2 regions of the Rummeliibacillus sp. TYF-LIM-RU47 genome follow, and region 2 is predicted to be linked to the other one. Evidence: riboswitches for the same ligand, from Rfam matches in the RefSeq annotation. Region 2 holds a riboswitch; the other holds the start of a gene.

Region 1 (16,271 bases), on a different contig from region 2:
TTTCCTCGGTAATCATCTTGAGGCATGGAAATCCCCCATTTCAATAAAACTTCTATTCTCCTATTATGACGAATTAATAGGTACTTGTAAATGAACGAACTTACTAGGGCATAAGTGCGTGTAACCGTTCTTGCCATGATGGTCGATTTCTTGATACAGGATGAAACTCTCTTGTTGCGACAATTTCTTGGTGATTAATCCCGCAAAAATGGCAGCAGTTTGGTGGCTTCTCTTCCAACGATTGCCCAAAGTAGGAAACTAATCCTTCTCGCATACATTTTTGAGCTTCTACAAAGTTTGCAACCTCTCTGATTTGCTCTACCTTTTGTCTGCGTAAATCTTCTAACTTTTGGATAACCTTTTCCCCTGGCAATTGTGCCATCCAATATGACAAAACCCGATAACCCGTTTCGCTAATCTGGTTTAAATCAATCATTTTTTTTGGATCTTGTTCTAGACGTTGATATTCCATAAAAGCTTCCACATGGTATGAACTTGGCAAATCATCTGTCACGATAAAGCGTGTCTGATCTTCATCCTTTGGACTATGTACCAAGATGGAAAGCGCATCTTTCCCATCACGCCCTGCCCTTCCAACCTCTTGCATATAATTCGCCATTGTGGCAGGTATATGATCGTGCAGGACTTGGTAAACATTATCTTTATGGATTCCCATACCAAATGCAGTTGTAGCACATATCCACTCTAATTCTCCTGATTGAAATTGCTGTTGGATAAACTGCCTATCTTCCATCTCCATTCCAGCATGGTAAGCGGCTGCTCTTATCTGTTTTTTTCGAAGCTCTTCAGCATAAAGAAGCGTTTTTTTTCGCGACTGTGTATAAATGATACCTGGTCCCTCGGTTTGCACAACATGATTAATAATCCATGGTAGTTTTTCTTCAACACTAGGAAGATTAATGACATCATAATGAATATTAGGCCTTTCAACAGAGTGGATATATTCAAATGGATGAATCATTTTCAAATATGTTTTAATATCAATTACCACTTGTTCTGTAGCAGTCGCACTTAAGGCTAATATTGGGGGTCTATTTCTCTTAGGAATCCAACTGGCAATCTTCAAATAATCTGGGCGGAAATCAAATCCCCATTGTGAAATACAGTGCGCCTCATCTACAACAATGAGCGAGAAATCTATCTTTTGAAAAACACGCTGGATTAAGTCGGTTGCAAGCATTTCAGGAGATATAAATATATATCGATAAGTAGCTATTCGTTGAAGTGCATGTAACTTTTCACTGCCTTGTAAAAAAGAATTGAGAGCTATCACTCTCTTTTCTCCAAACCTTTTTAATGAATCTACCTGGTCTTGCATCAATGAGAGCAACGGTGAAATAATTAAAATGGGACCATTTAATATATATCCCGGAAGCTGATAGCATAATGACTTGCCCATTCCTGTTGGCAGTAGCGCTACTGCATCTCGTCCTTCTAAAATGGCCTCTATTACTTCCTTTTGTCCTTCTCTGAACGACTCATAACCAAAATGCCGATAAAGAATATCTTCAAGTTTCATAAGCTCAACCTCCTTTTGTCGCCATCACTAATCGAATTTGGAAATAAGACAAATGCGGAATACTTTCACGAATAACTTTTAATTTTTTGCTCCCAGTCTGTCTCATTACATCTCTTGCTTTATCTGTATCCTCTTCGCTAATAAATTGATTGAGTGGAAAATCTATATCATTCATTGCCATCTCTACAAAATGGTCCTCAATTGTGCTGATTTTCAATGAACGCATTTGTGCGATTTGGTCTGGTGTATAGCCATTATAATATAAATCTGCGGTTTTCTTTGTGGAATCATTTAAAACATTTTCAAGCCTTATTCCTGCAGCCAGTTGATGTAAAAAGGGATATTGATTACGCTTTGCATACAGGTCGTCCAGCCAAATATGTAACGACTCGATTAATATTAATTGCATATCTAACTCAGTTGCATCAAACTCTTCCGCTAATTGTTGCCATGTCCAGCCTGATAAACGATACCCTGTTATTCGTAAAACAATCGTTAACTTGTGCTTGTCATCTAACGGCAATTGTTGGATAGATTCTTCCAACTCATCTCTGAACTGGTTTTTAAATTTATCCTCTTTATATGGTTTTCCCATTAAAAACTGTTTTACAAAGTGTTGAATTTCCTCATCTTTCTGTAGTGGCATGAAACGATAGTCTCCTGCATGAAAATGCGACAAAGTTTGCACTACAAGCGAAAGTCGCTTAAAAAAGATGTGTTCATTGCCACGATAGTACCATCCATTAAAAAGTATTTCCTTAGATTGCTGAAGAACTGTTTTCCCTCTTGCTGTTATAATTGCTTGTTGTCCATCATTTATATGAACCCAGCCTGCATCAATTAATTGATTTAATTCATCCGTAAAGGTATTTTTAGAAAGTTTCGGCAGGATACCAAAATATTTGTGAAGGTGAAATGTTCCCACATCTTGAATCGTCTGGCCTGACCTCTTCCCCCTTAACAAATGAAGGGCTGCTGTTGCAGAACGCTGGCCATTCATTGAAGAAAAAATAGATAATAGTACTTGTTGTATATACATGATTATTCCTCCATTTAAAGTGATTTAGGTTGAAATGTGAGGAAAAGCGTTTTAGAATAAGTAAGAAGCTATTGGGATTGATAGTAAAGGAGAGAAGTATAATGGCTAAATTTACCATCGTTGACCAAGATACATGTATTGCTTGCGGTGCATGTGGGGCGGCAGCACCGGATATTTACGATTACGATGATGAAGGTATTGCCTTCGTTATTTTAGATGATAACACGGGAACAGCTGTAGTTCCAGAAGATTTGATGGAAGATATGGAGGATGCTTTTGAAGGGTGTCCAACAGATTCGATTAAAGTAGCAGAGGAGTCTTTTGAAGGCGACGCGCTTAAATATGAATAATTATATAACGTTATAGATAAAAGAGTATCGAACCTAATTCGGTGCTCTTTTTATCATTTCAAATTCATTTACTGGATATATTAGAGCTAACTCGTCGAGACTGTTTTTCTGCTGTCGAAACCTTATATGTAACAATTATAAATCTTAGGGGTAAATTGAGCATTTTAATTTCGCTATTACGAGTGCGAGTTAAGTATAAACTTCAAAAAAGAATTTAGTTCAATATTGTTCTTTTTGATTAAAAACTTAAAGGATTTCAGGAATAATTTAAATACACCATAACCCAAGAGGACCCCCGAAAAGTTAAAGATTATGTCATTTACATCAACATAACGAGTAGTGAAACCAACCATTAAAGCTATGATTAGCTGTAAAATTTCTATAAAAACCCCTAGTAAAAAACCTAAAACGGCAATCTTTTTAAAACTTACTTTAGAAATGAAAGGAAGTCCAAATCCAAATGGAATTGTCAATAAAATATTAAGTAAGGAAGTTTTTATTGCAAAATAATCTGGATTAAATGGAATGAAATTAGCGTCCCCCCATACATTTTGCCCTATGTCTTTTTTCATCTCTCCGTCAAGGATTATAGGGAATTGAGTGTACTTTAAAACATTACATAAATATATAAAAAATATAGTGAAAAAGAACAAATATACATAGCTTTTTTTATATTTTATTTTTAAAAATAAAATTATAATTATCCAAAAGAAAGCTGCAATAAGCATAATTGACTCATCAAAATCAATTAACATTTTATTACTCCTTTATATCAAAAATGCTTTAGGCATCCCTGACACTCTTTTTTTAATTAGAAACTTTTCCCCTTTAATATTCTACCATATTCTTCTGTTTTCCAAATTAACAGATTGTACTTACTTGAAAAAAGCAGGTAAAGCAAAACCCAAAGTAAGTGCCATAGCTGTAATTAATGGGAAGATTTTTATTTTCATCATTTCATCTCCTTTTAATTTGTAATAGCGCACTTTTCTTATGCTTTAAGAAACGATAACGCATGAAAATATTAACTACAACGAGCAAAGAATATACAAGTACTCAGCATTCACAAATTCCCATTCTTCTAAATTGTCATACCACAAAGAAGGGTATATTTCACGATTGCATTCTTTTAATAGATAGGTTACAATTTTTAGTATCTGGTATTAATAGCAACTATTATAGGAGGGTACGATGGATAATCTATTTCAACTAAAAGATAAAAATATCGTCGTGATGGGCGTAGCAAATGACAGAAGTATTGCATGGGGTACAGCCAAAGCATTGATTGAAGTCGGCGCTAATGTCATCTTTACATACCGTAAAGAACGTTCTTTAAAAAAATTAGAGAAACAACTTGCAAACTATGAGGATATTCAACCACTATTAATTCAATGTGATGTAAATAGCGATGAAAGTATACAGCATGCATTCAACGAAATTTCTGAAAAAGTAGGTACAATTCATGGGATTGTCCATTCTGTTGCCTTTGCACATGCAGAAGATTTAAAAAATCGTTTTGTTGAAACATCTCGCGAAGGATATGCTTTTGCACAAGATACAAGCGCTTACTCCTTGATCGCTGTTGCAAACGCTGCTCGTCCATTTATGACTGAAGGCGGCTCGATTGTCACTATGACTTACTTAGGTGCAGAACGTGTACTTGAGGGCTACAATGTCATGGGCGTTGCTAAAGCTGCTTTAGAAGCATCTGTTCGTTATTTAGCTGCAGATGTAGGCACTGACGGTATCCGCGTAAATGCTATCTCAGCTGGAGCCATCAAAACACTCGCTGCTAAAGGTGTTCCTTCGTTCAATACTATCTTAAATAAAATTGAAGAATCTGCTCCGTTAAAACGTAATGTGACACTTGAAGAAGTGGCAAACATGACCGTTGTTATGCTTAGCCAATTATCAAGCGGCATTACAGGAGAAGTTATTTATGTCGATAGCGGTTATCATATTCTTGGCATCTAATAACACTAAAAACTGCTTCATCCCATATTAACATTGGGTGAAGCAGTTTTTTATTTTCTAGCCAATGAACGCACTTATTTTAAGGCGATCACTTGGTTAGTCGATCTATAATGTCTTGCACCGTTCCCTCGTTAGCTAGATGCAAACTTGTTCCGGCCCACATTGCCATTAAACTATACATATCTAGCTCTGTCGCCCGAAGACGAATATTTTTAGTTAAATCATTTTGATAAGGATATGGAGCAATCGTGTTTCCCTCCATAAAGACCATAAAGTCATTTTCTATACCCCTTGCATATTTCCCTGAAAAAGCCTTTGTATAGGCAGTATTGTCTTCATCAGCTAACAAAATCTGTTTTTTATAAATTGAAGCTGCACCACTTTCTTCACTGACAATGAAGGCCGTACCGATTTGTGCCGCTTGTGCCCCTAAAGAGAGCACTTCTTCCATTTGGGCTTTCGTTGCAATACCTCCAGCTGCTATTTTAGGAATATGGATCGCTTCTTGCGCTTCTTTTAATAGTTGTTTGAGTGGGATAAACTCTATAGGTTCTATAAATGAACCTCTATGTCCCCCCGCTTCTTCACCTTGTAGTACAACCGCATCCATTCCCAACTCTTGAATGTATAAGGCTTCTTTTATTGTCGTAGCTGTCCCGATTGTATAAATGCCATGTTGCTTGAGTCTATCTAAGAGATTTTCAGATGGTACGCCAAACGTGAAAGAACAAACTTTTACGCCTTCTTCTATAATGACATCAATCTGTCCATCAAAATCAGTGGCAGATAATGGAGCCCCTTCTTCCGCAATCATTAATTTTTTGCGATACGGCTTTAACACATTATAGGCTTCTTCTAGTTCTTCTGTTGTCGTTTCTACAAAATTGGGAATAAACAAATTGACAGCAAACGGCTTATCCGTTTTTTCCTTGACAGCCTGAATAAAAGCTCTTGTCACCTCTGCGTTTAAATAGCCTGCACCAATAGATCCTAAGATTCCTCCATTTGAGCTCGCTGCTACCATTTCAGGAGTGGTCACTCCAGCCATCGGGGCTTGCACAATCGGATACTTTAACTGCAAATTCTCCATTAAATCCATATATTATACCTCCTAGGATATGTATTAACTACTAACTTATAGATTACTTTACCATATAATCATCTAAAATTATCTACATAGTATCTTACCCTTTCAATTTTGTTTTAAATCTTTTCCTACAGGGTATAAAAAGAAAAAGCCTTCATAAGAGAAGGCTAATTCAGAAGTTAAAATATCTATGGGATTGTAGAGTGCTATATAATTATTGGTTCATCTTCCCTACTAACATATCTATATAATTGGCGATAAAGTAAGTTTGAGAGTGGACAATATAATATTAGTTAACACCAGAAATGCGACCGTATCCAACTAAATATTGGTTCCACCAATCTAGAGATTCAGTTACAACACCATTATTTTGGGCATCTAGCATTCTTCCGCCACCCAAATAAATACCGACATGAGCGATCCCTTGTCCATAACTAAAGAACACAAGGTCTCCTGCCTTCGCTTCACTTGCACTAATTTTTTTGGTAGCTATATATTGCTGTGCAGCTGTTCGCGGCAAGCTAATGCCTGCTTGTTTGAACGACCATTGAGTTAGACCAGAGCAATCAAATCCTGTAGATGGATTACTTCCACCCCATACATAAGCTCGTCCTAAATATTTACTAGCTTCAGCTATTGCAGCTTTAGCTGAACCAGAACCTGATACAGAAGGTGCTTTTTGATCACTATCGGTAACTTTTGCACCATTGTTACCATTGCCCGCATTACCTGATGAGCCAGCATTATTCTGTTGAGGTACGCTTTCAGCTTTTACTGTATTATTGCTTGTTTTGCTGACTTGTGCAGCTTTTACTGCTTCTGCTTCTTGAGCTTGTTGTGCTTCTTTTGCTTTTTTAGCTTGCAAGAATTGCTTTTCTTGAAGAGCTTTTAAGCGTCTTGCTTCTCTTTCACGCTTTTTACGTTCTCTTTCAAGTCTTTCTTGTTCTTTCTTCGTTGCAATTTGTTCTTTCAATTTTAGAGATTTTGCTTTGTTTTCAGCTTTTTTTGTTTCTAATCTATTTTCTTCTTCTTGCATTTCTTGGAATTGTTTTTGTAGCTTAGATTGCTTCTCTTGCAAATTGTGTTTTTCTTTAGCAAGCTTAGCTTTGTCTTTTTTCTGTTCATCTAATAAGTTTTGGTCTGCATCTAAAATGGTTTTTACAGAAACAGTACGGCTTACAGCATCCGCAAAGTTATCTGCGCCTAAAATAGCATTTAGGTATGGACTGAATGTGCGATCTTGATTTTGGTATGCTTTTAAACGGTCCTCAATAATCTTTGAGCGTTCATTGATCGTTTTTTCAGTTTTTGCAATCTCATTGTTTGTTTCTGCTATTTCTTGTAAAGTTTTTTCATATTCAGTTTGTTTTTTGTCTAGTTGTTTTTGTAGTTGTTTAATTTCTTTATTTAAGAGGTTAATTTTATGATCGATGGATGCTTTCTTTTGAATCATCTGCGCGGATGTTTTTGCATTTACATCAATTGGTTGTTGCGTTGTGTACATAAAGCCGCATGACAGTGCAAGGGTTGCTATAGCAGTGCGACCCCATTTTGTGCGTTTATTCAATCTAAATCAACTCATTTCCCTATTTTTCTTTATATGCGTTATTTACCATTACTTATATTATCATGAATAAAGCGTTTGTATAGGTCTTTTGATGGCATTTAATAGAAGCGTAACGGATGTTACATATTTGTCATAATATTCTTTTCTTCTATTTTCTTCTACAAATTATATCACTTACTTTCCTATAAGTCTTTTATATTGTATTTATTCCATTTTTTAAATAGGATTCACATCCTTTTATTCATCTCTTAACAAAGCGAAAAAGGCTGTAGATATGTTACTATAATTAAATCAAAGGTAAGAGGAGCGAAGTCTAATGGAATGGCAACAGTTAGAATATTTTCAGGTGTTGGCTAAAATCCAGCATATGACCAAAGCAGCCGAGAAATTGTCTATTTCCCAACCAGCACTAAGCCGATCAATTGCTAGGTTAGAAATGGAGTTGGGGGTTCCTTTATTTGAAAGACAGGGCCGTTCCATCAAGCTAAATAGGTATGGCGAAATATTTGTTAAACGTGTCCACAATATTATGCGAGAATATCAAGATGGGCTCCATGAAATTCAAGAACTAATTAATCCGAATCACGGAGAAGTATATCTGGGCTTTTTACATACACTTGGCACAAATGTAGTGCCAGATTTGATTATGCATTTTAGAAAACAGTTTCCAAACATTCATTTTGTACTAAAGCAAAATCACACTCACTCACAGCTTAAACAACTAAAATCCGGGGAACTAGACCTGTGTCTGCTTGCTGAAATGAATGTAGAAAAACCTATAGAATGGATGGAGCTTTGGCGTGAAGAGCTATATGCTATAGTACCAATATCACATCCGCTTGCCGATCGTAAAACTATTACCATATTTGAGTTGGCCAATGAACCTTTCGTATTGCTTAAAAAGGGATATGCCTTGCGCATTCAAATTGATGAAGCGCTAGATCAAGCAGGCTTAACTCCGACAATTACATTTGAAGGGGATGAAGTAGCCACGGTAGCAGGTTTCGTGGCAGCAGGATTAGGTGTTTCCATATTACCTGATGGAGAAGAAATAAATCCAAAAAGGATGACGAAAATAAAAATTAGCGATTTAAAATTAGAAAGGGTCATTGGAATGGCTTGGTCTTTAGAACGTTATCTATCTCCAGGTGCTAAGCAATTCCGACAATTTATTCTTCAATATTTTAAGAATAAAAAACAGTCATAAAAAAAGCAAAACGCGCTGTGCGTTTTGCTTTTTTTATATCTATTTAGCAATCGTTTCGCCAATTTGCGCTAGACGATCTAGTACTTCACTTTCAGTTAATTGATGTTTAGCAATATAACGGTTTCTTGGATGGACCCTACATTCATGCGTACAACCACCAAGATGCTTATGTTCATTTTCTTCCGAACATAAGATTTGTTTATTGCATTCAGGATTTGCACAATTGATATAACGCTCACAAGGTTCACCATCAAAGTGGTCTCTACCAACAATGACATGTTCTACTTGGTTAACTGGAACCGCAATCCGTTCATCGAACACATAGCATTGGCCATCCCATAATTGCCCTTTAGCTACTTCATCTTTACCATATGTGACAATGCCTCCATGAAGCTGAGCCACATTGTCAAAGCCTTCTCTCTTCATCCATCCAGAGAATTTTTCACAACGAATGCCGCCCGTGCAATATGTCAAGATTTGCTTACCTTCAAATTGCTCTTTATTTTCATTAATCCACTCTGGCAATTCGCGGAATGTTTGAATATCTGGACGAATCGCACCTCTAAAATGCCCCAGATCATATTCATATGTGTTACGTGCATCTATCACAACTGTATTATCTTCTTGCATTCTTTTCAAAAACTCTGCTGGTTCTAAATATTCACCGGTTAATTCATTTGGATTAATATCTTCTTCTAAATGGAGATTCACCAATTCATCTTTCGGACGTACATGCATTTTTTTAAAGGCATGGCCCTCTGCTTCATCTATTTTAAAAACAATTCCCTCAAAAAGTGGATTGTTTCGCATATAATCCATATATGCATTTGTAGCTTCTACAGTTCCAGAAAGTGTACCATTGATTCCTTCTGGAGCAACCAATATACGGCCTTTTAATTCATTTGATTGGCAGTATGCTAGATGCTCCTGAGCAAATTGCGTAGGATCTTCGATTTTTGTATAGAAATAATATAATAAAACTTGATATTTCATTTATTTCACCTATCTTTCATATTTACAAGATATTAAGACGGGGTCAGTAATTTTTAGACGCCGATAAATCTTGGCTTTTAAAACGACTTATCTATTATACTATAATTTAAAGAAAAAAGGGGCTCATTAGCTCGAACTCCATTAAACAAAAAAAGCTAGCTTATTTATCATAAGCTAGCAATCTATTTTTACATATATTGTTTTTGCTGTTTTTGTATCCACTTTTTCATGTTTGAAGCTAGAAGCAAGAAGATAGCTGTTAGGATAATACCTTTAATAATATTAAAAGGCAATATACCCGTTACAATTGTTTTTGTTAGGACAGTCCCTGTCTCAGTTGGTACATTTAAGAAGTAGGAATACATCGGCATAAATAAGAAATAATTAAGAACGCTCATCCCTATAGCCATTGAAATTGTACCGACTACTAATCCAGTTGAAAGCCCTTTGGTAGTTGTTAAACGTTTATATACAAAGTAAACCGGCATAATAAATAATATACCTGTTGTAATATTTGCCAAATGTCCTACTGGCACACCTGTTGGGCTGCCTTTATAAAACCAATCTAGCACATTTTTGATGACTTCTACTGTTATTCCTGCAACAGGCCCCATTGTAATTGTTGCCAAAAGAGCGGGGATATCACTAAAGTCGACTTCTAGAAAAGCCGGGAATGGAGGCAATGGAAAGTTAAAAATCATTAATACAAATGAAATACTGCTCAACATTCCAATCGTCACCATTTTTTGTAGACGTGTGTTCTTCAACGTTTTTCTCTCCTTTTGCGATTCACTTCAAAAAGAGGAAAGGCCCGTTTTGATTATGAACAAATAAACCCCTAAGCAAAAATTCGCTTAAGGGAGAGTTAGGCATAGTCAAATAAACGTCCTCGCATTTCACAAAAAAATGCACAGACGACCGTACCTTCACCTTCTCCCATCCAGACTATACTGTCGGCCCTGGATTCTCACCAAGTCCTGCCTTAACGGCTCGCGGGCTCAAGAGGTCAAAATGCCTCTAATACCGCCGATCGGGAATTTCACCCTGCCCCGAAGATGAATCAATATGTTTTTATTACAATTCAACTATATAAGAGATTTAGAACTTTGTAAAGAGAGTTGCACCATTCGTTGTAACAAAAAACGCCAGCAACTTTATGCTGGCGTTTTTATTTATTAAAATTTATTTTCACTGACCTTGGCTAACGGCAAGTAGAAAATAAAACTTGTACCCACATCCACTTCACTTTCTACCAAGATCCTGCCTTTATGTGCTTCAATAATATTTTTAGTAATCGCAAGTCCTAATCCTGTGCCGCCTTTTCCCCTAGTTCTTGCTTTATCAGCCTTATAGAATCGTTCAAATACATATTCTATGTCTTCTTTTGGAATACCTGCGCCATTATCCTTAACTTGGATACGCGCATAGTCTTGCTGCTGATCAACAACAACTTGTACTATACCTTTTTCCCTTGTATGGCGAATGGCATTGTCAATTAAATTGGTTAGGACTTGCTCAATGCGGTCTTCATCTAAACTAATCAGTGTCACATCATCAAATGACGATGAGTAGGTTAGCGTGATATGCTTTTCTCTTGCTGCTTGAACAAATTTCTGGGTGATTCGTTCGAACACAGGCGTAATCGGTACTACTTCTTTATATAAGGTGATGTTCCCCGATTCCATCCTCGCCAAATCTAGCAAATCTGTAACCAACCTACCCATTCTCTGTGATTCATCATAGATAATTCGTATCATTTCGTTCCGTTCTTCCTCACTAGATACGACATCATCGATAATAGCTTCACTATAGCCTTGCAGCATAGCAATCGGCGTTCTTAGTTCGTGTGACACATTTGCGATAAAGTCAGAACGCAACTTATCTAAGCGATGTTCTTCTGTTTTATCGCGAAGCACGGCAACAGCCCCCCGCACAGAATCACCGCTATAGAGAGGGCTTATAGAGATTAAAAAATATGCCCCTTCCATTTCCAACTCTTCTCTTAATACTTCTTCCATTTCTAAGACATGGTCAAGCATATGGTAAATTTCATTAGGGATCAATTGGTGTTCATCTCGTTTTTTGATCGCCCATTTCTGAAGCAAGAGATCCGCGGGAGGATTGCTTAATATGATACTTCTTTCACTATTAAATGTAATAACAGCATCTGTCATCGAAGTTAGAATACTTGAAAGTTGTTCTTTTTCTTGGTTGATAACTTCCATATGGTGCTTGAGCTGCTTACCCATTTGGTTAAAGGCTATCCCTAACTGACCAATTTCGTCATTTTGCAGGACCGGTACCTTTTTATCAAAGTGTCCCTTCGCTAATTCAAACGCCGCTTCACGAATTTTCAATAAAGGGGATGTGATACGCGTTGATAAGAAAAAGGCAAAGAAAGTTGTTAATAGAAAGGCTATAATAGCTGATAGAAATACAATCTTTGTTGTTTCTTTTGATGTTCGATGAATCGCATCAGGACTTTGATAGATAAAGACGACACTATGCTCCATCTTCTCAACATTTAAAGGAAAGGCTAAAACAATATACGATTCAACATGGTCCTTCTCGGTTGAGGAAGGAAGCATCATTTCTTTCACAATAGGTTTAGATGAAGTAAAAGCTTTATTGAAGGATTTTTCACGAATAATCCGCTCTTTTATCTTCTCTGAATTCACCCCTTCTTGCAAAGAAAATAGATCATGACCAGGCTTGTCTGCTATAACTGCATTTGTTTCATCGCTTAAAATATCATGTATTATAGATTTAGTAGAGGCTATCGATTTATGGTCATCGACGACTCGTGCGATGGTGGTCGCTTCTTGTCTTAGTAGGGCTTCAGATTGTTGGGTATGGTATTTGGATAAAAATTCAAGCATCAATACTGTGAATACAAATAAAACAAATGAAACGAGAAGCAATATGGTTACCCATAGCTTCCCGACTACACTGCCCCATATCCTAATCATTCACTACCTCAAATTTATAGCCCACTCCCCAAACAGTTACAATCATTTTTGCAGCATTTTCCGATACGCGATTTAATTTTTCACGAAGTCTTTTGACATGTGTATCAACTGTACGCAGATCACCGAAGAAATCATAATGCCATACTTCTTTCAATAGCTGTTCTCGGTCAAATACTTTATCTGGTGCTTTTGCCAAATAATAAAGCAATTCATATTCCTTCGGCGTTAGATTCACTTCTACGCCATCCGCTGAAACGCGATGTGCATCATTGTCAATAGTCAAATGCGGGAACACAACTAAATCCTTCGAAACCGATGTCACTGTTACGGGTGAAAAGGCAGCCGATCTGCGTAGAATAGCTTTTACTCGTAGTACTACTTCTCGTGGGCTAAATGGCTTTACAATATAATCGTCCGCACCCGTTTCAAAACCTTGGACCCTATTAGCCTCTTCACCTTTTGCTGTTAACAAAATAATTGGTGTTGATTTCTTCTCACGAATTTCCTCGCAGGCTTCTAAACCATCTTTTTTCGGCATCATAATATCTAAAAGAATACAGCGGTAATCATTGGTTAATGCTTTTTCTACCGCTTCTTCTCCATTTTCTGCTTCTTCTACTATGTATCCTTCACGCTCAAGATACATTCTGATAAGTCGACGAATTCTTTCTTCATCATCAACTATTAATATTGAAATTTGTTCAGTCACTGTACATGCCTCCCAGTATGCTATAGTATTATTGTACAATTCTTAATAGAAAATGAAAAGAAAAGCCTTTTTCTCATAAGAGAAAAAAGGCTTTTCTTTTGTCATAGAAATAGCATCTAAAGACAAGTACTCTAGTCAATACAGCGTATTCTCATTGTGAAATATCAAGCTAACCTTATATCTAACTATATTTAACTATAGTTGTTAGGTTTATTGCTTTAATTAATTAGCTGTTATCCAGCATAAGAATGTAGTCCAGCAATAATCAAGTTAACTGCTACAAGATTGAACATAATAATAACAAACCCGATTACTGCAAGCCATGCTGATTTTTGTCCTTGCCACCCTTTAGATAAACGCAGGTGAAGAAATGCAGCATAGAATAACCAAGTAATAAGAGCCCAAACTTCTTTAGGATCCCATCCCCAGAATCTTGACCAAGCTTCTTGTGCCCAAATCATAGCGAAGACTAGCGCACCAAGTGAAAAGACAGGGAAACCAATTAGTACAGATCGATAACCAACTTCATCCAACAACTGCATATTTACTCGTTTTGTAAGTGGTTGGATTGCACGGCTAATGGATTTGCGAAGAATTAAACGAATGATAATATACAAGATTGAGCCAAAGAGTATGGACCAAACTACTGTCGTTAATTTTTTCGCATTTACTAATGCCGGCATGGCAGCTAAAGGTTTCATCTTGTCTGGAGATTTCATTTCATATTCATGCATACCGAATAGAGCCGGCGTGTTATAAGTAATTTCTTGTGTCGCGCCATTTTTATCTACATAGGTGAAATCAGCATTGTAATCCATTAATTTAAAAGTAGTAGTCACAATCACAAATCCTAATACAAGTACGCCAGCATACATGACGATTTCTAGCCAAATGCTGCTCTTTGTACGTTTTTGTGTATCAACGCTCTTCATAAGATAAATCAAACCAGCTACAGCACTAATGGCTAAGATGGATTCGCCCATCGCAGCCGTAATAACATGGATAGTTAGCCAATAACTTTTAAGTGCTGGGATTAATGGCGTCACTTCTTTTGGGAACATACTTGCATAAGCAATAATCAAAATGGCGATTGGCAAAGCAAAAAGGCCAAGTGATGGCAGTTTGTAAATAAAATAAATGAGAATAAACGCACCGACAACAAACATGCCAAATGCAGTCGTAAACTCAAACATATTACTTACAGGCGCGTGTCCAGAATAAATCCAGCGAGTAATGAAATAGCCTAAGTTTGCAATAAAACCAATAATTGTAACAGTAATGGCGATAGTTCCCCACTTTTTATTGGAGACGGATGCATCTTGTTTTCCGCCTTTTACCGCTCCACCAAAAAATAGCGTACCTACTAAATAAGCGATAAAAGCAATAAATAATAACGTGCTGCTCAGATCAATTAAACTCATAAGGTGTTGTCACCTTCCTTTTCTTCCATTTCCTTCTCATCTTCTTCTTGCTGGTCAACCCATAAAGGCAGGTGGGCGTAAGTAGTAACCGCATCCAAATCCTTCTTCATGCTAAACCAGTTTTTATTTGTATGCGCAGCAAGCAACAGGCGACCATCATTTGTACGTTGTAGCCAAAGTCGACGATGACTCCAATATGAACCTATTACTACACCTAACATAAAGATTATACCACCGATTGCTAAAATTGGGAGAGTCCTATCTTTACGTATTGTTAGGCCGGAAACATTACGAGTTTCGATATTTTGGAATTTCATTTGATATTTAGTTGTGCCAAGTGGTTCAAGTGTTTGCTTAATTGCAACAAAGCTTGTCTCACCCTTTGGTGTTTCTGGTGTATACATTTTGAAAATAAAAGCAGGATTATTAGGTAGCGGTGAGTCAGATTGCGGTTCCCCATCATCAAAACCTGAAAAAGTTGGATAGTAACCTTTAACCTCGACTTTTGAACCATTTCCTAAATCATACTCTTTTTTTGGTTCAGTTAAGTCAATATCTACTTCACCTAAAGATTTTCCTGTTTTCTTGTTCACTAAATTAAAATTCATTGCTTTTAATTCGTTTAATTTAAAATCCATTTGATAGAGGGCGTAGCCATCGTATTTCAGTGGTTTATTCACTTGTATTGCATGGTGTGCCACTTTCTTCATATCTTGGGTCTCACCAGCAATGCCTTCATCCTTTGATTGATAAAGCACAACATCTGACTGATAATTTTTTGCTATTGAATTAACAGCAGCTTTGGATTGATTGAACTCTTGTTTTTGTTCCTCTTTTTTATACGTTTCAAAGGTGAATTTATTATTATGTAGATAATAACCATCCATACCAGGAATAGATGCTGTCTCGCCTTCTCGAATCCATAATGATTCATCAATATAAAATCCAGGCATTAAGCGCAACATAACACCAAATAAGAAAATGATAAGCCCTACGTGATTGATATATGGACCAGAGCGCGCAAATCGGTTTTTCTCCGCGAGCAATACTCCATCTTCTCTTCTCACTTTATACTTTAGCTCTTTCATTTTCTTCTCAGCTAAATTTAATGACTCTTCCGCTTTATCCGCGGCTATTTCTTTCTCGCCAAAAATACGTTGGCGTTTCATAAAACTTTCATGTCGTTTTACACGTTGATTCTTTAATGATTTGTAAAGAGGCACGCCTCTATCAATACTTGCAGCAATAATAGAGATCGCCAGCATACCAATTAAGGTTTGGAACCACCAAGAACTGTAAATATCACTCAGTCCTAAGTTGTAGTAAATTTTACCAAAAGTTCCATAGTTATCAATATAAGCCTGTTTTGCATCTTCACCTTGCATGACATTAACATACATTACTTGCGGCAAGAA
Region 2 (16,271 bases):
ACCGGATAATGTTGGCCCAATTGCTGGTGCGAATAGAATTGCAACACCGAATAGTCCCATCGCCGCTCCACGTTTTTCAGGCGGGAAGATGGTAAGGAATACGGTCATAAGCAAAGGCATGATAACGCCGGCGCCCGCCGCTTGCACAACCCTTCCGAGCATTAATAGTGAAAATGTGGTGGAAAGCGAGCAAATAATCGAGCCGATTGTAAATGACGTAATGGCCGATATAAATAGTTTTCTGGTCCCGAGCCTTGTGATTAGGAACGCAGTAATCGGAATGAAAACTCCATTCGTCAGCATGTAGCCTGTTGATAACCATTGCACAGTACTTGCAGATACACTTAAATCATTCATAATGTGCGGGATAGCTACATTCAATAATGTTTGGTTCAATATGGCAACGAATGCACCAATCATCATCGTAACGAGTAATTTACCCTTATTGTCTATGACTTTAGCAGGCGGTGTTTTAGCCTCTTCTTTTACAGGTGGCACTTCCTCCGTAGCCTCTTCTTTTTTAGGTTCTTGTATTTCTTCTGCATGCTCTTCCTCCTGTACTGGCTGAGGAGCAGCATTGTTAAACTCTTCTACTTCTACTGGCTTTTTAGAATCCATCTCTTGATTCTTGTTAGCCATTGTTCCTTGCGTCACTTTTTCATCTTTTGTGTTACTATTCTTTTGTCTTCTTACCATAAAGTTCACAACAATCAGCAGAATGACGGATATGAGAATATAACCAATGATATAAATTGACATGCTATCACCTACTTATGAATTCGCACGGTTACATTCATTCCAGGAACTAATTTTACTCCGTAACTATCGATTGAGATTTTCACAGGAATTACTTGTGTTTCTTTTGTGTAATTGCCTGATGAATTGTTTGAAGGCAGCAATGAGAATGTGCCGGCTGTTGCTAAACCGATTTTTTGTACTTTACCGCTTAATGTTGTGTTAGGGAATGCGTCGACTGTAATGTCTACATCTTGGCCTTTTTTAATATTATCTAAATCTGTTTCTTCAATGTTTGCAGTAACCCATAAATGATCTAAATCATAGCTGATAGCAAGAGGTGTGCCAGCAGCAACCATTGCATTTTCTACAGCATTGCTTTGCACGACTGTGCCATCTTGTGGTGCTTTGATTGGCATGTTAACAGATTTCCCATCAGTACCCTGCATATCAACTGTACCGATTGTATCGTTTTTGCTAAATGTATCTCCAACCTTGCCATCCCATCTTACCAATTTGCCATTGCCTGGTGCTCCGATATTTACTTGTTGACCTGCGATTTGTGCATTATCTGTAGAGATATAGTTCATAGATTGATTGAAATAATAATAGCCTATAAACCCACCTCCAACTAAGACTATAAGCAAAATCACATTTAATAAAATCATGCGTTTGGCCTTCATAAAAAAACTTCCTCCTTCATTAATCCTTTAAAATACTTAATATCTTTTGGTGAATTTCTAACAAACGTTTTATATCCTCCGCGGGCAAATCGTTAATTCTTTGAAGCTTTTGAACCGTCTCCGATTTACTCTCCTGAAATTCTCTCAATTTTTCCTCACCCTTTAAAGTAAGGCAAATGGTTATAGCCCGGCGGTCGTTCTCGGATGTTTTCCGTTCTACAAGCTCCTTATCCACTAACCGATCAATCACACTACTAATCGTACTATTCGTCGATTTCATTCGCTCGGCAAGTTCTGCCAATCGCACATTCGGACGAACGGATATTTTATAAAGAGCTCTCAACTGGACAACAGTCAGACCCACTCTCTCTGCGTCACTTTGCAGAATTTTTCTTTCCTGCATGTAGATACTATAGAAAGAATTGATGATCTCATTATTAAAGACGTTCTTCATTTCTTCCCCCTTGCTTACATTTAATTCGCTTCCGTATATTTCGTATACGAAATAAGACTATACATTTATAACACCGTACATAAATTATGTCAACAATAAATCTTTATCATAAAAGTAAAAAACCGCTTCCAACGTCTTCCCTTTAAAACCAAATAAAAAACACGGTATGCTGCAAATTCTCCAGCCATACACGTGTTTTACTTATTTTATTTTTGACGTGCTGTTTGTAAAAAGATTTTATCTTCTTTGTTGCCCACTTCATTCATTAGCTCGCTTGCATCTTTGAAGCCAAGACTTTTTACCGTACGGGCCTGTTTATAGTAATCAGAATCTGTCATAATGCCAGACAATGTCATAATGGAATTTGCAACAGGCGTCGGAACACCAAGCTCTCTACCAAGCGAATAAAGTAAGCCAAGACCCATTGGTACATCCTCCGTAATATACCGGTTTTCAACTTTATCCGTATGCAAATCGCTTACGCTGTCTGCATAGATTGAGAACGCTTCTTTTTCAGAGTATTTATCTGGATCTGTAAAAGTACGCACTTTAAATTCATCGATATAAGAAAGAGGAGATGAACCGATTTTTCTCAAAACCGCCATTTTTTCGCGATCCAATTCATTAGCCACTTTCCAAATAGATGGGGTAAAACCTTCTGTATACATAGAGAAAGTTCCATTTGAATTTTCAATATATGCAGCATTCATTGCAATCCCTACAGTATGCATGATGAGATTCGGATTGTGGAGAGCGACTTCTACTATATGGTCGCGTGGTATAGGGTTGTCCAGTACTGGTTCTAATATTCTGCATGCCTCTTCGATACGGTTCGCTGGCAATGCTGCTATTGGGTGTCCATAGTTCTTAGAATATATAGTGACTGCACCCGGGGATGTAATACGGCAGCTATACGGAAGTGTTTCACCTTCTACAAATAGTGGGGCTTCTTGAATTCGTCCGATTCGTTCCATTTCTTTCTTAAAGAGTAAACTGCCCAAATACCCTGGGCAAATATAAACCGTTTGCTTAGCTTGGAGATAGGGGGCAAGCGCCTTAGCTAAATTTTCGTGGTAATTCGAAACGTAATAAATTAAAATGATATCCGCTTCTGGAATAGCGGCTACAGGGTTATTTGTTACATTCGCTAGCTGATATGTACCATTGCCTTCGATGCCTTCCAACTTGATTTCTTTTGTTTCTTTTAGCTTTTCAAAATGCTGATCTGGTCGGTTGCTTAGCTTTAGCATGCTGACCTCATGTCCTTCCTGTGCCATCGCTGCTGCTGCAGCAGATCCTCCATGCCCAGAACCAACGATTGTAATTTTCATAAATACCAGTCTCCCTTTCTATGATAGCGTTTTCATGTTTTTTCTATTTAAAATTGTTCATGATATTTTTTCATCTTCATAATTCTATTCCCGTACTTCCCTCACATTAAACATCCTGATTTTTTCCAATAAAATAAGAGGCTTAGCTAAAATGCTAAGCCTCTTACCATTTACAATTGCTTATTCTTCAATCAAACTATTTAAATTAGCCATTTCAATCGCAGAAACAGCTGCATCATATCCTTTATTTCCTGATTTAGTGCCAGAACGTTCGATTGCTTGTTCGATGTTTTCCGTTGTAACAATACCAAAGATAACCGGCACTCCAGTAGTTAATCCAACATTTGCAATTCCTTTAGCCGCTTCATTGCAAACATAATCATAATGAGATGTGGAGCCACGAATCACCGTACCTAGACCAATGATGGCGTCATATTTCTTCGTATCTGCCAATTTCTTTGCAATAAATGGCACCTCGAATGCTCCCGGCACCCAAGCTACATCTATATCATCTTCAGATACGCCATGGCGTTTTAAACCATCCATTGCTCCGCCTAGCAATTTGGCATTTATAAATTCATTAAATCTACCTACAACAATCCCTATTTTTAAATCTGTTCCTATTAATTGTGCTTCTAATACTTGTCCCATGTGTTTTAACACTCCCTATGCAAGAATATGATTCATTTTTATTTTTTTCGTTTGTAAATAATATTGATTTTCAGCAACAGCCTCAGTTTCAAGCGCTATTCGTTCTACTATCTCAATTCCATACTTCCTTAGCCCTTCCACTTTCTCTGGGTTGTTCGTCATTAATCGAACCCTAGTTACACCCAAGTCGCGGAGCATTTGGGCACAAAGACCATAATCACGCATCTCAGCTGGAAAGCCCAATTGTTCATTTGCTTCCACTGTATCCAAGCCCTGTTCTTGAAGCTCATAGGCTTTAAGTTTATTTAACAGCCCAATCCCTCTGCCTTCTTGATGCATGTAAAGAATGACACCTGTACCAGCAGCTTCAATCTTTTCTATCGCCTTCTCCAATTGCGGTCCGCAATCGCACCGTTTTGAATGAAATACGTCTCCCGTCAAGCATTCCGAGTGAATACGCACTAACGGAGCATCTTCCTCCCGCAACTCCCCTTTTATCAAAGCTATATGCTCTTTGCTATCTACTTTGTTTGAATAGCCAACCATCTGGAATTCACCAAGTGTTGTAGGCATTTTCACAGATGCTTCGCGTTTTGCTAGTTTTTCATGGATATAACGATAGCGAATGAGGTCTGCAATAGTAACGATTTTTAAATCATATTTTTCAGCTAACACTAGTAGTTCCGGTACTCTAGACATTTCACCATTATCGCTCATAATCTCGCAGATAACGGCTGCTGGTTCACTGCCGCAAATTCTTGCAAAATCAATTGCTGCTTCAGTATGCCCTTGGCGTTCGAGAACTCCATTCTCTTTAGCAATGAGCGGAAAAACATGTCCCGGTCGCCGAAAGTCAGCCTCACCTGCATCTTTGTTTAATAGCTGCATAATGGTTTCCGAACGTTCAAATGCACTAATGCCTGTGGTTGTATCCTTATAGTCAATGCTCACTGTAAAGGCTGTTTGGTGATTGTCTGTATTGTTGTGAACCATTGGATAAAGTTCAAGGTGTTCCGCCAGCTTCTGTGAAACTGGCGTACAAATTAATCCTTTTCCATGGGTTGCCATGAAATTGATGTTTTCTGGTGTTGCATACTCCGCAAGGACGAGTAAATCTCCTTCGTTTTCACGATTTTCATCATCCACTACAATAATCATTTTTCCTTTTTTCAAATCTTGTATTGCCTCTTCTATTGAATGAAACATATTAAACACCGCCTCTTTTTAAAATCCATTTTGCATTAAAAAATCCATCGTCATTGGCGTTTCTTTTTGTTGCCTCTCAGCATGCTGAATCACGTATTTGCAAAGCAAATCATTTTCAATATTGACTAGATCCCGTTCCTTTTTTATACCTAACACTGTCTCACTTAAAGTATGTGGAATGATTGAAACTGTGAGCTGACGTGGCTGAATATCGAAAATAGTTAGACTGATGCCATCAATAGCTACCGAGCCTTTTAAAATACAATATTTACTGAGCTCCTCTGCAATGCCAATATCAATATATATCGCATTCTCCACTTTGCGCTTGCGCAAAATAATACCTGTACCATCCACATGTCCAGATACAAAATGCCCGCCAAAACGGCCATTTGCTGGCATTGCTCGTTCTAAATTGACACTATGACCCAATTGCAATGATTGAATACTCGTCCCTTTCACTGTCTCCGGCATTACATCAACCGTAAAGGCACTTCCCGAAAAAGAAGTAACCGTTAAACAAACCCCATTAATGGAAATGCTGTCACCTAAATGAATGTCATCTGTTATCTTTCGAGAGTCTATTGTTAATTGCATACTTTGACCGCCACGTTTGATTGCTTTGACCTTACCTATATCTTCTACTATTCCAGTAAAAATGGATTCCACCTCATTTCAATACAGATACTATTTTCAAATCTTCACCGATTTTGTTGATTTCCTGCAATCTGAGTTCAAAAGCATTCTCCATTTGTTTCACTCCTAAGTCAGAAAACATTGAAATAGCGTTTGTCCCACCGACAATTTTAGGCGCTATATATGTGATTAATTGATTTACTGAACCGGATTTCAAAAAACTTGCATTGACCGTTTGGCCGCCTTCTACATACAGCTTCATAATTTGGCGTTTTCCCAGCTCTAGTAATAATTCTTCTATATCAATTAAAGGATTTGAAAGCTGCAGAATCTCCACATGTGATATCTGGCTTAACTGTGCAATCTTTTCTGCTGAAGCTTTTGAACCCGTTACAATCCACGTTGGCGCGGAACTATCCATTATCACCAATCTATCTGGCGTAATCCTTAAATGCGTGTCTAAAATTATTCGAATCGGTTGCTTCTTTGTATTTCCAAGTCGATTGGTAAGGCGTGGATTGTCTGAACATACCGTGCCGATTCCTACTAAGATGGCATCATGATTTTCGCGATCCTTATGAACATCCACCTGTGATTCCTTACTTGTAATTTGCTCCCCGATTCCTCTTTTTGCTGCTATTTTACCGTCTAATGTGATGGCCTGTTTTAAAGTAACAAACGGTTTTCGTTGTTGAATATAAGCAAAGAATTCTTTATTTAATGCCTGCGCTCTTGCTAGCAAAATATCTGTCGTTACTTCAATCCCAGCATCTCTTAAAAGCTGCAATCCTTTGCCCGCAACTAATGAATTGGGATCCTGTGCAGCGATGACTACACGACTTACACCTGCTTCAATTAATGCGTTAGCACAAGGAGGTGTTTTTCCGTAATGGCTGCAAGGTTCTAGCGTTACATAAACAGTGCTTCCTTTCGCTTGTGATCCCGCCATTCGTAGGGCATGAATTTCAGCATGCGGGCTCCCCGCCTTTAAATGTGCGCCAAGGCCTACTATTTCGCCATTTGAAACAATAACGGCTCCTACTGCTGGATTTGGCGACGTTTGCTGCTTAGTAGTTCCTGCTAAATCTAAAGCAAGGCTCATATAAAATTCATCCGTCATTTCTTTCCTCCCTATCTGCTGTAGTTCATTACAAATAGAAAACCCCTTAGCTATTGTCAACTAAGGAGTTTAGGAGATTGTATGTAAAAATGGGTGCACTAAATAAACCTAGGAAGGTGTATTTTTCTTCCAAAGGCTGGTACCACTCACCATACGTCCTTCTCCCATCCAGACTATACTGTCGGCTTTGGATTCTCACCAAATCCTGCCTTAAAAAGGCTCACGGGCTTAGAATTACTTCATCACCGTCGATTGGGAATTTCACCCGACCCCGAAGGACAAACCATATAAAATTGTGTATGAGCTTTAGAAAAAAGAAAAACCCATAGATTTCTCTACGGGGTACATTGTGGAATGATTTAGCTGCAAAGACATCACCAAATAAACCTATTGAAGTATTTTTTTCTTCATAAGGCATTAAGCTTGCTCTACATCCTTCTCCCATCCAGACTATACTGTCGGCTTTGGATTCTCACCAAAATCCTGCCTTTAAAAAAGGCTCACGGGCTTAGAATTGCTTCATCACCGTCGATTGGGAATTTCACCCGACCCCGAAGGACAACCATATAAAATTGTGTATGAGTTTCAGAAAAAAGAAAAACCCATAGATTTCTCTACGGGGTTGTGTTGGAATTCATATGTAAAAGTCATCACTAAATAAGCCTATTGAAGTATATTTTTCTTCACAAGGCATTAAGCTTGCTCTACATCCTTCTCCCATCCAGACTATACTGTCGGCTTTGGATTCTCACCAAAATCCTGCCTTTAAAAAAGGCTCACGGGCTTAGAATTGCTTCATCACCGTCGATTGGGAATTTCACCCGACCCCGAAGGAATATTCTTTTATTCGAAATCATTATAAACTTAGTAAAACAAAAAAGAAAGCTATTAATCTTAGTCACTTTAAAAAGAGTGCCTTAGAAGCATTTCTTCTAAGGCACTCTTTTTTATTTTCTTTTATATACTACGTCGGTCACCTTCGTGCTGTTCCAGAGAATAGGCGAACAATAAAGACAATCAGCGCTATGACAAGAAGGATATGAATTAATCCTCCGCCAATATGGAATATAAGGCCTAATACCCAGAAAAGAACTAGGAGTCCTATTAGCGTCCAAAGCATCGCAAACATCCTTTCTGCAGATAATTTAAATTTATTTACATATATTTATTACCCCGCAGAACAATTTACTAAACAATCGCTTGCCAAATTATCTTACTCGCATTGATTCTGCTACTAATTCCTAAAATCGCCTATTCACCATATTGAATTCTATTCATTATGAATTAACTTCAACCGCTTTTTTCTTTACTTTTTCCGGCACTACTATTTCTTTAATTTGGTTGTATTTTTCATACTTGCTCATGATTTCTTGCTCTATCTTTACCGGTTGACCTTGAGCATTCAATGACATTTCCATGTTGAGATTCAACATAGTTGGGTAAAACGTCTTTTTATCGATATGAATCTCATAATCTACTTTGTTGATTTTCATATCTTTCAACAATTCAGCAGAACTAGCCATTCCAGCTGGCAATGTTTTTTGAACTTTTTCTTGAATGAAATGAGTGAACTTTTCACCTGAAGCATTTAATAATAGGATATAGTTTTTATCATTTTGTTTAAATTTAAAGTCCTTGACGAATTTCTTCAGTTGTTTAATCTCCGCCATAGGATCTGTTTGTTGGTTGGAAGCTTGCGCTAATTGATCCGCCATTTCTGAAGGGAACTTCATCCATTTTTTTGAATTTGGATCATACGTAAACATACCGTCCTTTGTAAAATAGCTTTTTGTTTGAATCATTTTGTCAGACTCTGGAGCCTTCATCATTAACTTTTGATAGAAAGACATAGGATTTTGAACTACATCCATAATGATGCCTGTATCTGTCTCTACATTATTTTGTCCAGAATTAATATTTTGTATAACTTCCATTTTTGTTCTGTAACTTTTTAAGTTTTTAGAGGCTTCAGTAGATTTTTTAAATACTTGTTCTAATGATAAACCTGAATCAGCTTTGGCAGTAGAACCATTTTGTTTGTTTTCAGGCTCTGCCTTTGAGTTACATGCTCCTAGCATAAATACCAAAAGTAATCCCATTGTAAGGGAAAGGATTTTTTTCAACACTTCCACTTCCTTCTTTTATATTTCGTCCTACAATTTAGTATAAAGGAAGCACTAAAAAATGCAGTCAACCATATTTACTATTTTTAAATTATTTGTATTTCAATGGAATAAAAGGAAGGTGACATATGTATTATTACCAATTTCTCACACTGAGTATTATGTCTTCTTGCGTTTGTTTCCATTGAACTAATGTGATATTGCCTTTTCCCACTATTTATCAGAAGTTAACACTTCTTAATAAAAACAAAAAAGCTGGTTTCCATATAGGAAATCAGCTTCTTCTCTTTGCATTATGCTTCCACATCATAGCCTTGTTCTTCAATCGCTTCTTTCATAGCAGCAAGCGTTACTTTTGAATCATCATAAGCTACAGCTACATTACCAGCTTCTAAATTCACTTCAGCTGATGATACGCCATCCAATTGATTCAAAGCACCTTCTACTGAAGATTTGCAATGACCGCAAGACATACCTTGTACGGCTAATGTTTTCGTTTCCATTCTGTATTCACCTCCTTCAAAGTGTACCGCTTATAATTTTATCCGTTTCAATCGAAGCGAGTTTGCCACAACACTGACTGAGCTTAATGCCATAGCAGCACCTGCTATCCATGGAGCTAGTAATCCGATGGCTGCTACCGGAATGCCAGCTGTATTATAGCCGAATGCCCAAAATAGGTTTTGGCGGATATTGCGAATGGTTGCATGACTGATTTTGATCGCCTTTGGTATAAGCAGCAGCTCGCCACCTAGGATAGTCACATCGGCTGCTTCAATAGCCACTTCTGTACCTGTTCCAATCGCAATCCCGATATCCGCTGTCACAAGGGCAGGGGCATCGTTAACACCATCGCCAACCATTGCTACTTTTTTGCCCTGTGCTTGGATTTCTTTGACTTTATCTGCTTTTTCTTCAGGCAGTACTTGCGCGATAACATGATCAATGCCCACTTGTTTCGCAATAGCCTCTGCTGTTCTTTCATTATCGCCTGTCAGCATAATAACTTCCAGACCTTGTTCCTTTAGCTCTTTAATAGCTTGTGGAGCTGTTTCCTTAATTGTATCCGCCACTGCTACAATACCGCGATACATTCCGTCTATCGCCAAAAGCATCGCTGTTTTGCCTTCTGTTTCGAATTCGGTTAATTTTTCATCCTTGCCTTCAATATCAACTTGATGATCAGTCATTAATTTTCGATTTCCGACTAGTACTTGTTTTCCCGCTATCTCTGCTTGTATCCCATGACCAGGAATTGCGTTAAATGCATCTACATCTACAAAGTCAATATCATTCTCTGTCGCATAGGCTACAATAGCGCCTGCAAGCGGGTGTTCTGAACCCTTTTCTGCACTTGCTAACAGCTGCAATGCTTCTGTGTCACCATAGAAGTCAGTTACTTCAGGTTTCCCTTTTGTAATGGTTCCTGTTTTATCTAGGACGATCGCTTGCAATTGATGGGTTCTTTCTAAATGCTCTCCACCTTTAAAAAGAATTCCACTTTCGGCAGCTCTTCCTGTCCCTACCATGATAGAAGTTGGTGTTGCGAGTCCCAATGCACATGGACAAGCAATAACAAGTACAGCAATCGCTGCGACTAATGCCGGTTCAAATTGGCCAGGTTCTACAAATAGAATCCAGATCGCAAAGGTCACCACCGCAATACCAATAACAATAGGTACGAAGTATCCTGATATTACATCCGCTAAACGTTGAATTGGCGCTTTTGATCCTTGCGCTTCTTCAACCACTTTTACGATAGATGCAAGTGCTGTATCTTTGCCTACTTTGATTGCTTCCATTTCAATCGAACCATTCTTATTGATTGTCGAACCTATCAGTTTGGCCCCCGGGTCTTTTTCAATCGGGATAGATTCACCTGTTAGCATCGATTCATCAACAGATGTTTTACCTTTCACGACTATACCGTCTACCGGTATTTTTTCTCCTGGTTTGACAATTAGATGATCTCCAACTTTTACTTCCTCTACTGGAATCATCACTTCGTTTCCATCTTTGACCACGCGAGCCTCTTTTGCTTGTAAATTGAGCAATTCTGAAATTGCGTTAGTAGTTTGAGTTTTAGCCTTTGCTTCTAAATATTTACCAAACAAAATTAAAGTGATAAGAACTGCGCTTGTTTCAAAATACAAATGCGGCATATAGGCTGGATGGCCAATAGTTTTGACTGCTTCGTACAAACTATAGAAATAAGCTGCGCTTGTTCCTAAAGCGACGAGTACATCCATATTGGCCCCGCCATTGCGAAGGTTTTTATAGGCTCCTACATAGAATTGCCATCCGATTATGAATTGAACTGGTGTTGCTAGCGCAAACTGAAACCATGGATTCATAAATATACCTGGGATGCTTATATGGAATAAATGAACTAACATCGTAACTAAAAGTGGAGCGGAAAGAATGGCTGAAACAATTAATTTCAATTTCTTGCCTTGGAGTTCTTTTTCCTTATGGGTTTGCTTTTCCTCCGCTTCTGCTTTTGGTTTTGCATCATAGCCGGTATTTTTAATCTTTTCAATCAAAGAATCTACATCAACCATTCCCGGATTGTATTCAATCATTGCGCTTTCTGTCGTTAAATTGACAGTAGCATTAGATACGCCTGCTTGTTTATTCAATACCTTTTCTATACGGTTCGAGCATGCTGCACAGGTCATGCCAAATACATCAAGGTCCACTTTCTCTGTTAAAACACCATATCCGATGTTCTCAATTTTTTTAGATATATCATCAAGAGATGTTTTGCCTGGATCAAAATCAATGGATGCCTTTTCTGTTGTTAGGTTTACTTGAGCATCTACACCATCCATTTTATTCAATGTTTTTTCAATTCTATTTGAACATGCTGCACAGGTCATGCCTGTTATGCCTAATGTGGCATGGTTTGTTTCGCTCATCATACATCCTCCTTACTTAGAAAATTGTTTTAATACATTCATCAGCTCTGTAATCATATCCTTACCTTCACCTTGTTCAATTGCGTGTGTGACACAATGGTTCATATGCCGTTCGGTTACTGTAAAACCTACATTTTTTAATGCGGCTTGGATGGCACTAATCTGTACGAGTATGTCAACACAGTAGCGGTCCTCTTCTACCATCTTCTGAATTCCTCGCACCTGTCCTTCAATTCTCTTTAATCGGTTAATCACCGCTTGTTTCTCATCTTTTGATCTTGGATGGCTTGGTTTATCGTGCAAGAATTTATCCAAATGAACCACTTCCTTATATTCTGTTTTTCTATACTATACCCCCCTATAGTATTTAATGTCAATGAAATTGTTTGGGCATATTTAAAAAATCTGCGTATTTTTTTATTACGCTTCCGTAGAAATTCGACATAAAAAATAGCCAGCAACCGCAAACAGCTACTGACAAGTTATTCAGGCTAACATTAAAATCAATTACTATTTCTTCTCTTCTCCATCAAATCTGCCATTTGTATGGAGCTTTTCTGTTGTTCATCCCGTAGATTTTCAACAATTCGATTATAATCTTCCTCATTGCGGTTTTGGCTTAATTTATAAGCAGCTTGCACTTCTTTTACTTCAATTTTAAATCCAACAATTCCTTTAATCTGCTTTTTCGCTTGAGGAGAAAGATTCTCCCATAACACAGGATTTTGGCGATGGTTTTCGTATTTTTGTAATAAGAGAATAAGATCCTCTTCTAATTCTTGTTGGGTCATCAGGCTGGCAGAGCCATATACATGGACTGCTTGATAATTCCAAGTTGGAACATTTTCATGCTTATACCAAGAAGAAGAAATGTAAGCATCTGGTCCTTGATACATAACAAGTATTGAATCATCTTCATTCTCAAACGTTCTCCATTGAGAATTGCCATATGCCATATGCCCGGTTATGTAATATTTATTATCCTCTTTATGTAGCTCCAATGGTAAATGGGTGGCAATGGGTTTTCCTTGTTCTGTTGATACGACCGTCCCAAAAGAATTCCCTTGAATAAATTCTTTAATTTCTTCCATATTCGTTTCCTTATAATACTTTGGGATATACATATTCATCTCACCCTTCGAATGAATTGGTTAAACTTTTCACCATGATTAAGTCAATTTGTTCTTCAACACCCATATAGAATGAGTGGGAACCTGATTGTTCAAAACCCATCTTTTTATAAAATGCTATAGCATTTTCATTCTTTTCCCATACGCCAAGCCATATTTTCTTTTTGCCCCATTCATTCGCACATGCAATAGCCTTTTGGTATAGGGATTTGCCAAGACCATGCTTTTGAAATGATGATCTAATATAAATCCGTTCAATTTCGAGTGAATCATCACCCATTTTTTCAGATTGCGCATCCAGAATGTTGATCTTTAAATAACCTGCAATTTCATCATTCAAATAAATAAAAAAGAATTGAGATGCTGCTGTAGCTAATTCATCTTTAAGTTGTTCTAGATTAAAAGCTTTTTCTAAATACGTTGCCATATTCTCAGGTGAGTTTTGGTCCTTGAATGTATCATTGAATGTTTCTATACTTATTTCTTGAAGTGTTTTAATATCACTAAGATTGCACTGTCTTATTTTTTGAGTCATTATCCATACGCCCCTTTGTATTAATAATTACGCTTATTACCCTTCTTCACATAATCCCAGTTCTTCTCGATGTTCATTCTTACCTTTTGCAAAAGCTGTAATGCCCGCTCCGCTTCCTCTTCAGAAAAGCCATCCAATGCCACTTTATTGGAATGATTGTTTTCCCGAATGATAAATGGATAAACACTTTGCCCTTTCTCTGTCGGGTAAAGTCTTTTGATTTTTTTATTATGCTGATCTCCCTTCTTCTCAATAAAGCCATTCATATCTAATTTCTTTACGGCTCTGGATGCAGTCGTTCGATCTACCTTTATCATTTCTGCTAACTTTTCGAGAATGATGCCCGGATTTTCACATATTCGGACGAGGTACAAATATTGTCCCTTCGTAAGATCATGTTCTTTAAACTCGATATTGCTAATCGAATCTAAAGCCCTTGCTATCATTCCAATTTCTCGAAGAATGTCTTTCATTATAAACACCTCATTTACCTCATATTGTTGCAAATACAACAAAAATTAAGTTAAATTAAATGTAGCGTAATTTTGTTGCATTTGCAATAAAAAATCGAAATTATTGGGGTCTTACTTTCCTTCATGCCAAATAAGCTGCATCTACTTTTATGTGTAGATGCAGCTTATTTGAGTGTATTCAAGTGGGGGGTATACCCTCCCGCCCTATTTTTCAGCTGTATATTTTTTAATAGCAGGAAGAATTTCTGTACCTATCAATTCAATATTTTTCATGATTTTATTAAACGGTACTCCACCGAACTCTAACTGTCCCATATATCGTTGGTGGCTAAATTGTTCATGTTGATATAACATCTTTTCAATGATTTCTTGCGGGCTGCCGACAAGCATCACACTATCACGCTCTGCACCTTGTTCAAATAATTGACGTGAGAAACCAGATCCATTTGTTCGTTTCATTCCTTCATTGATGTGCGGATAATATTCCGCTAGTGCTTGCTGAGTCGTCTCTGCCGCATAGAAAAAGCCTGTCGTTGCAACTGGAAAATCAGCTGGTTGGTGCCCTGCTTGCATTAATCCTTGGCGATACGCATCGATAGACATTTTAAAATGGGAAACTGGACCGCCGAGCGTTGCTAAAGCCATCGGTACGCCTTGAAGACCCGCCTTAACCGCACTAGTTGGAGTACCGCCGACAGCTCGCCAAATCGGTAAAGAACCGTTCTTAGGACGTGGTAGCACGACAGCATTTCTTAAAGGAGCTCTGAAGTCTCCGCTCCAATTCACCACTTCATTTTCATTAATTTGAAGCAGCAATTCGAACTTTTCCTCAAAGAGCTCTGCGTAATCCTGAACATTATAGCCCAACAATTCGAAGAGCCCAATCCTTGAAGCACGGCCGGCAATAATCTCTGCACGTCCATCAGATATCAAATCAATCGTGGCAAAATCCTCATACACGCGAACAGGATCAGAAGTAGAAATAATCGTAGAAGAGCTGCCGATTTTTATCTTTTCCGTTGCTTGTGCAATCGCTGATAATATCACTGCATGTGCTTGCGAAGCGAAATATTCTTGATGGCTTTCTCCTACACTAAAGAAATCAATTCCTGCTTGCTCCGCTAACTTTGCTGCTTCAATGATTTCTTGAACACGTTGTTTGGCTGAAATGCGTTCACCTGTATGCGGGTTGGCTAAATGATCGCCCAACGTATATATCCCGAACTCCATTCCCTTACTTTCATCAATACGGTATTTTTCCATACCCATTTTTATTCAACACCTTTTCTTAATTTAACGTTTCACAATTTATTCTCTCACCTTACACATCAATTTTTCCCTATGAATCTTTTTGTGTTAACCAAGGGAATTATCTCTTTGTGTCGAAAATTCATGTTAGCATCATGAATTAGCTGGGAAAGGAATGAATCAATATTTTCAATTAGTGTATTTAATGATTGTAAGACAAAGCCGTTTTCCATTTGTGCTAATGGTTGCGGTAGTTCATCTTCATCCAGTATAAAGTACTCCCCATTCGGAAAAATGACAACATCAATAATCAAATCCTCAAAGAATAGGACATTATCTTTGAAACCTGTATTTTTAACGATATTAAAATAAGCGCCTAAATAGTTTTCGTTCTCATCTCTCCAAATATATAAATTAAACGGCTGATCCCTCCAGTAGTATGCTACTGTATAACTGCCTTCCGGGATGGTTAATTCATTTTGTTCAGCTACCATTGTAAAGGAGGTAGCTACTTTATGAAAAAGGACTATAGATTGACTATCCGCTTCCAACACAAGGCAATGATGATTCACTATTGTTGAATCATAGCGGATTTTTCTTTCGATTACTTTATCAAAACTTTGAATACTTGATATATCCCATTCTGCCATTACTATTCATTTCAACTCCTATCATAGGTTCTGCAATAGCCTAAAACCAATAGCAGGAGATTCAAAAGTTCTCCTGCTGTTTACTTATTTAGAGTTACTTAACAGAGCATTCTTTTGCAAGTATTCTTTCGCTACTTCTGTCGGACTTTTCCCTTTTACATTCACTTCGTAATTCATAGCCCGCATTTCATCATCGGTTATTTTTCCGGCCAATTTATTTAATGCCTTGAGCATTTCAGGATATTTTTTGGCAGTTGCCTCTTTCATTAAAGGCGCTCCCTGATAAGGTGGGAATAAATGTTGGTCATCTTCCAGTACCTTTAGTTTATATTGTCTTAATTCACTATCTGTAGAATAAGCATCAACTAAATTAATTTCACC

Evidence for each region. A riboswitch is a leader RNA that binds a small molecule or an ion and turns the genes downstream of it on or off. The one in region 2 is predicted to bind FMN.
Region 1: linked by a shared signal. The riboswitch ahead of F0527_RS04830 (ECF transporter S component) and the one ahead of ribD (bifunctional diaminohydroxyphosphoribosylaminopyrimidine deaminase/5-amino-6-(5-phosphoribosylamino)uracil reductase RibD) in region 2 are both predicted to bind FMN.

What each region holds. Positions count from the first base shown of each region.
Region 1 is NZ_VVIR01000001.1:985,403-1,001,673, reverse strand. Features, by position in the region: gene F0527_RS04880 (LysM peptidoglycan-binding domain-containing protein) at 1-26, opposite strand, end outside; gene F0527_RS04875 (RecQ family ATP-dependent DNA helicase) at 104-1,540, opposite strand; gene F0527_RS04870 (YpbB family protein) at 1,545-2,579, opposite strand; gene F0527_RS04865 (ferredoxin) at 2,681-2,929, shown strand; gene F0527_RS04860 (VanZ family protein) at 3,106-3,684, opposite strand; gene fabI (enoyl-ACP reductase FabI) at 4,121-4,903, shown strand; gene F0527_RS04850 (NAD(P)H-dependent flavin oxidoreductase) at 4,992-6,002, opposite strand; gene F0527_RS04845 (C40 family peptidase) at 6,280-7,557, opposite strand; gene F0527_RS04840 (LysR family transcriptional regulator) at 7,874-8,764, shown strand; gene trhO (oxygen-dependent tRNA uridine(34) hydroxylase TrhO) at 8,804-9,757, opposite strand; gene F0527_RS04830 (ECF transporter S component) at 9,946-10,524, opposite strand; FMN riboswitch at 10,682-10,818, opposite strand; gene F0527_RS04825 (ATP-binding protein) at 10,933-12,726, opposite strand; gene F0527_RS04820 (response regulator transcription factor) at 12,719-13,435, opposite strand; gene ccsB (c-type cytochrome biogenesis protein CcsB) at 13,669-14,856, opposite strand; gene resB (cytochrome c biogenesis protein ResB) at 14,853-16,271, opposite strand, start outside.
Region 2 is NZ_VVIR01000005.1:130,733-147,003, forward strand. Features, by position in the region: gene F0527_RS15385 (DHA2 family efflux MFS transporter permease subunit) at 1-759, opposite strand, end outside; gene F0527_RS15390 (beta-barrel domain-containing protein) at 768-1,418, opposite strand; gene F0527_RS15395 (MarR family winged helix-turn-helix transcriptional regulator) at 1,438-1,872, opposite strand; gene F0527_RS15400 (NAD/NADP octopine/nopaline dehydrogenase family protein) at 2,079-3,203, opposite strand; gene ribH (6,7-dimethyl-8-ribityllumazine synthase) at 3,384-3,854, opposite strand; gene F0527_RS15410 (bifunctional 3,4-dihydroxy-2-butanone-4-phosphate synthase/GTP cyclohydrolase II) at 3,870-5,060, opposite strand; gene ribE (riboflavin synthase) at 5,079-5,717, opposite strand; gene ribD (bifunctional diaminohydroxyphosphoribosylaminopyrimidine deaminase/5-amino-6-(5-phosphoribosylamino)uracil reductase RibD) at 5,728-6,813, opposite strand; FMN riboswitch at 6,966-7,096, opposite strand; FMN riboswitch at 7,243-7,376, opposite strand; FMN riboswitch at 7,519-7,652, opposite strand; gene F0527_RS15425 (lmo0937 family membrane protein) at 7,787-7,933, opposite strand; gene F0527_RS15430 (DUF6612 family protein) at 8,091-8,939, opposite strand; gene copZ (copper chaperone CopZ) at 9,230-9,439, opposite strand; gene F0527_RS15440 (heavy metal translocating P-type ATPase) at 9,470-11,854, opposite strand; gene F0527_RS15445 (metal-sensing transcriptional repressor) at 11,867-12,169, opposite strand; gene F0527_RS15450 (FMN-binding negative transcriptional regulator) at 12,358-12,978, opposite strand; gene paiA (spermidine/spermine N(1)-acetyltransferase) at 12,986-13,519, opposite strand; gene F0527_RS15460 (MarR family winged helix-turn-helix transcriptional regulator) at 13,540-13,992, opposite strand; gene F0527_RS15465 (LLM class flavin-dependent oxidoreductase) at 14,197-15,255, opposite strand; gene F0527_RS15470 (ribonuclease FAU-1 family protein) at 15,321-15,890, opposite strand; gene F0527_RS15475 (ABC transporter permease/substrate-binding protein) at 15,975-16,271, opposite strand, start outside.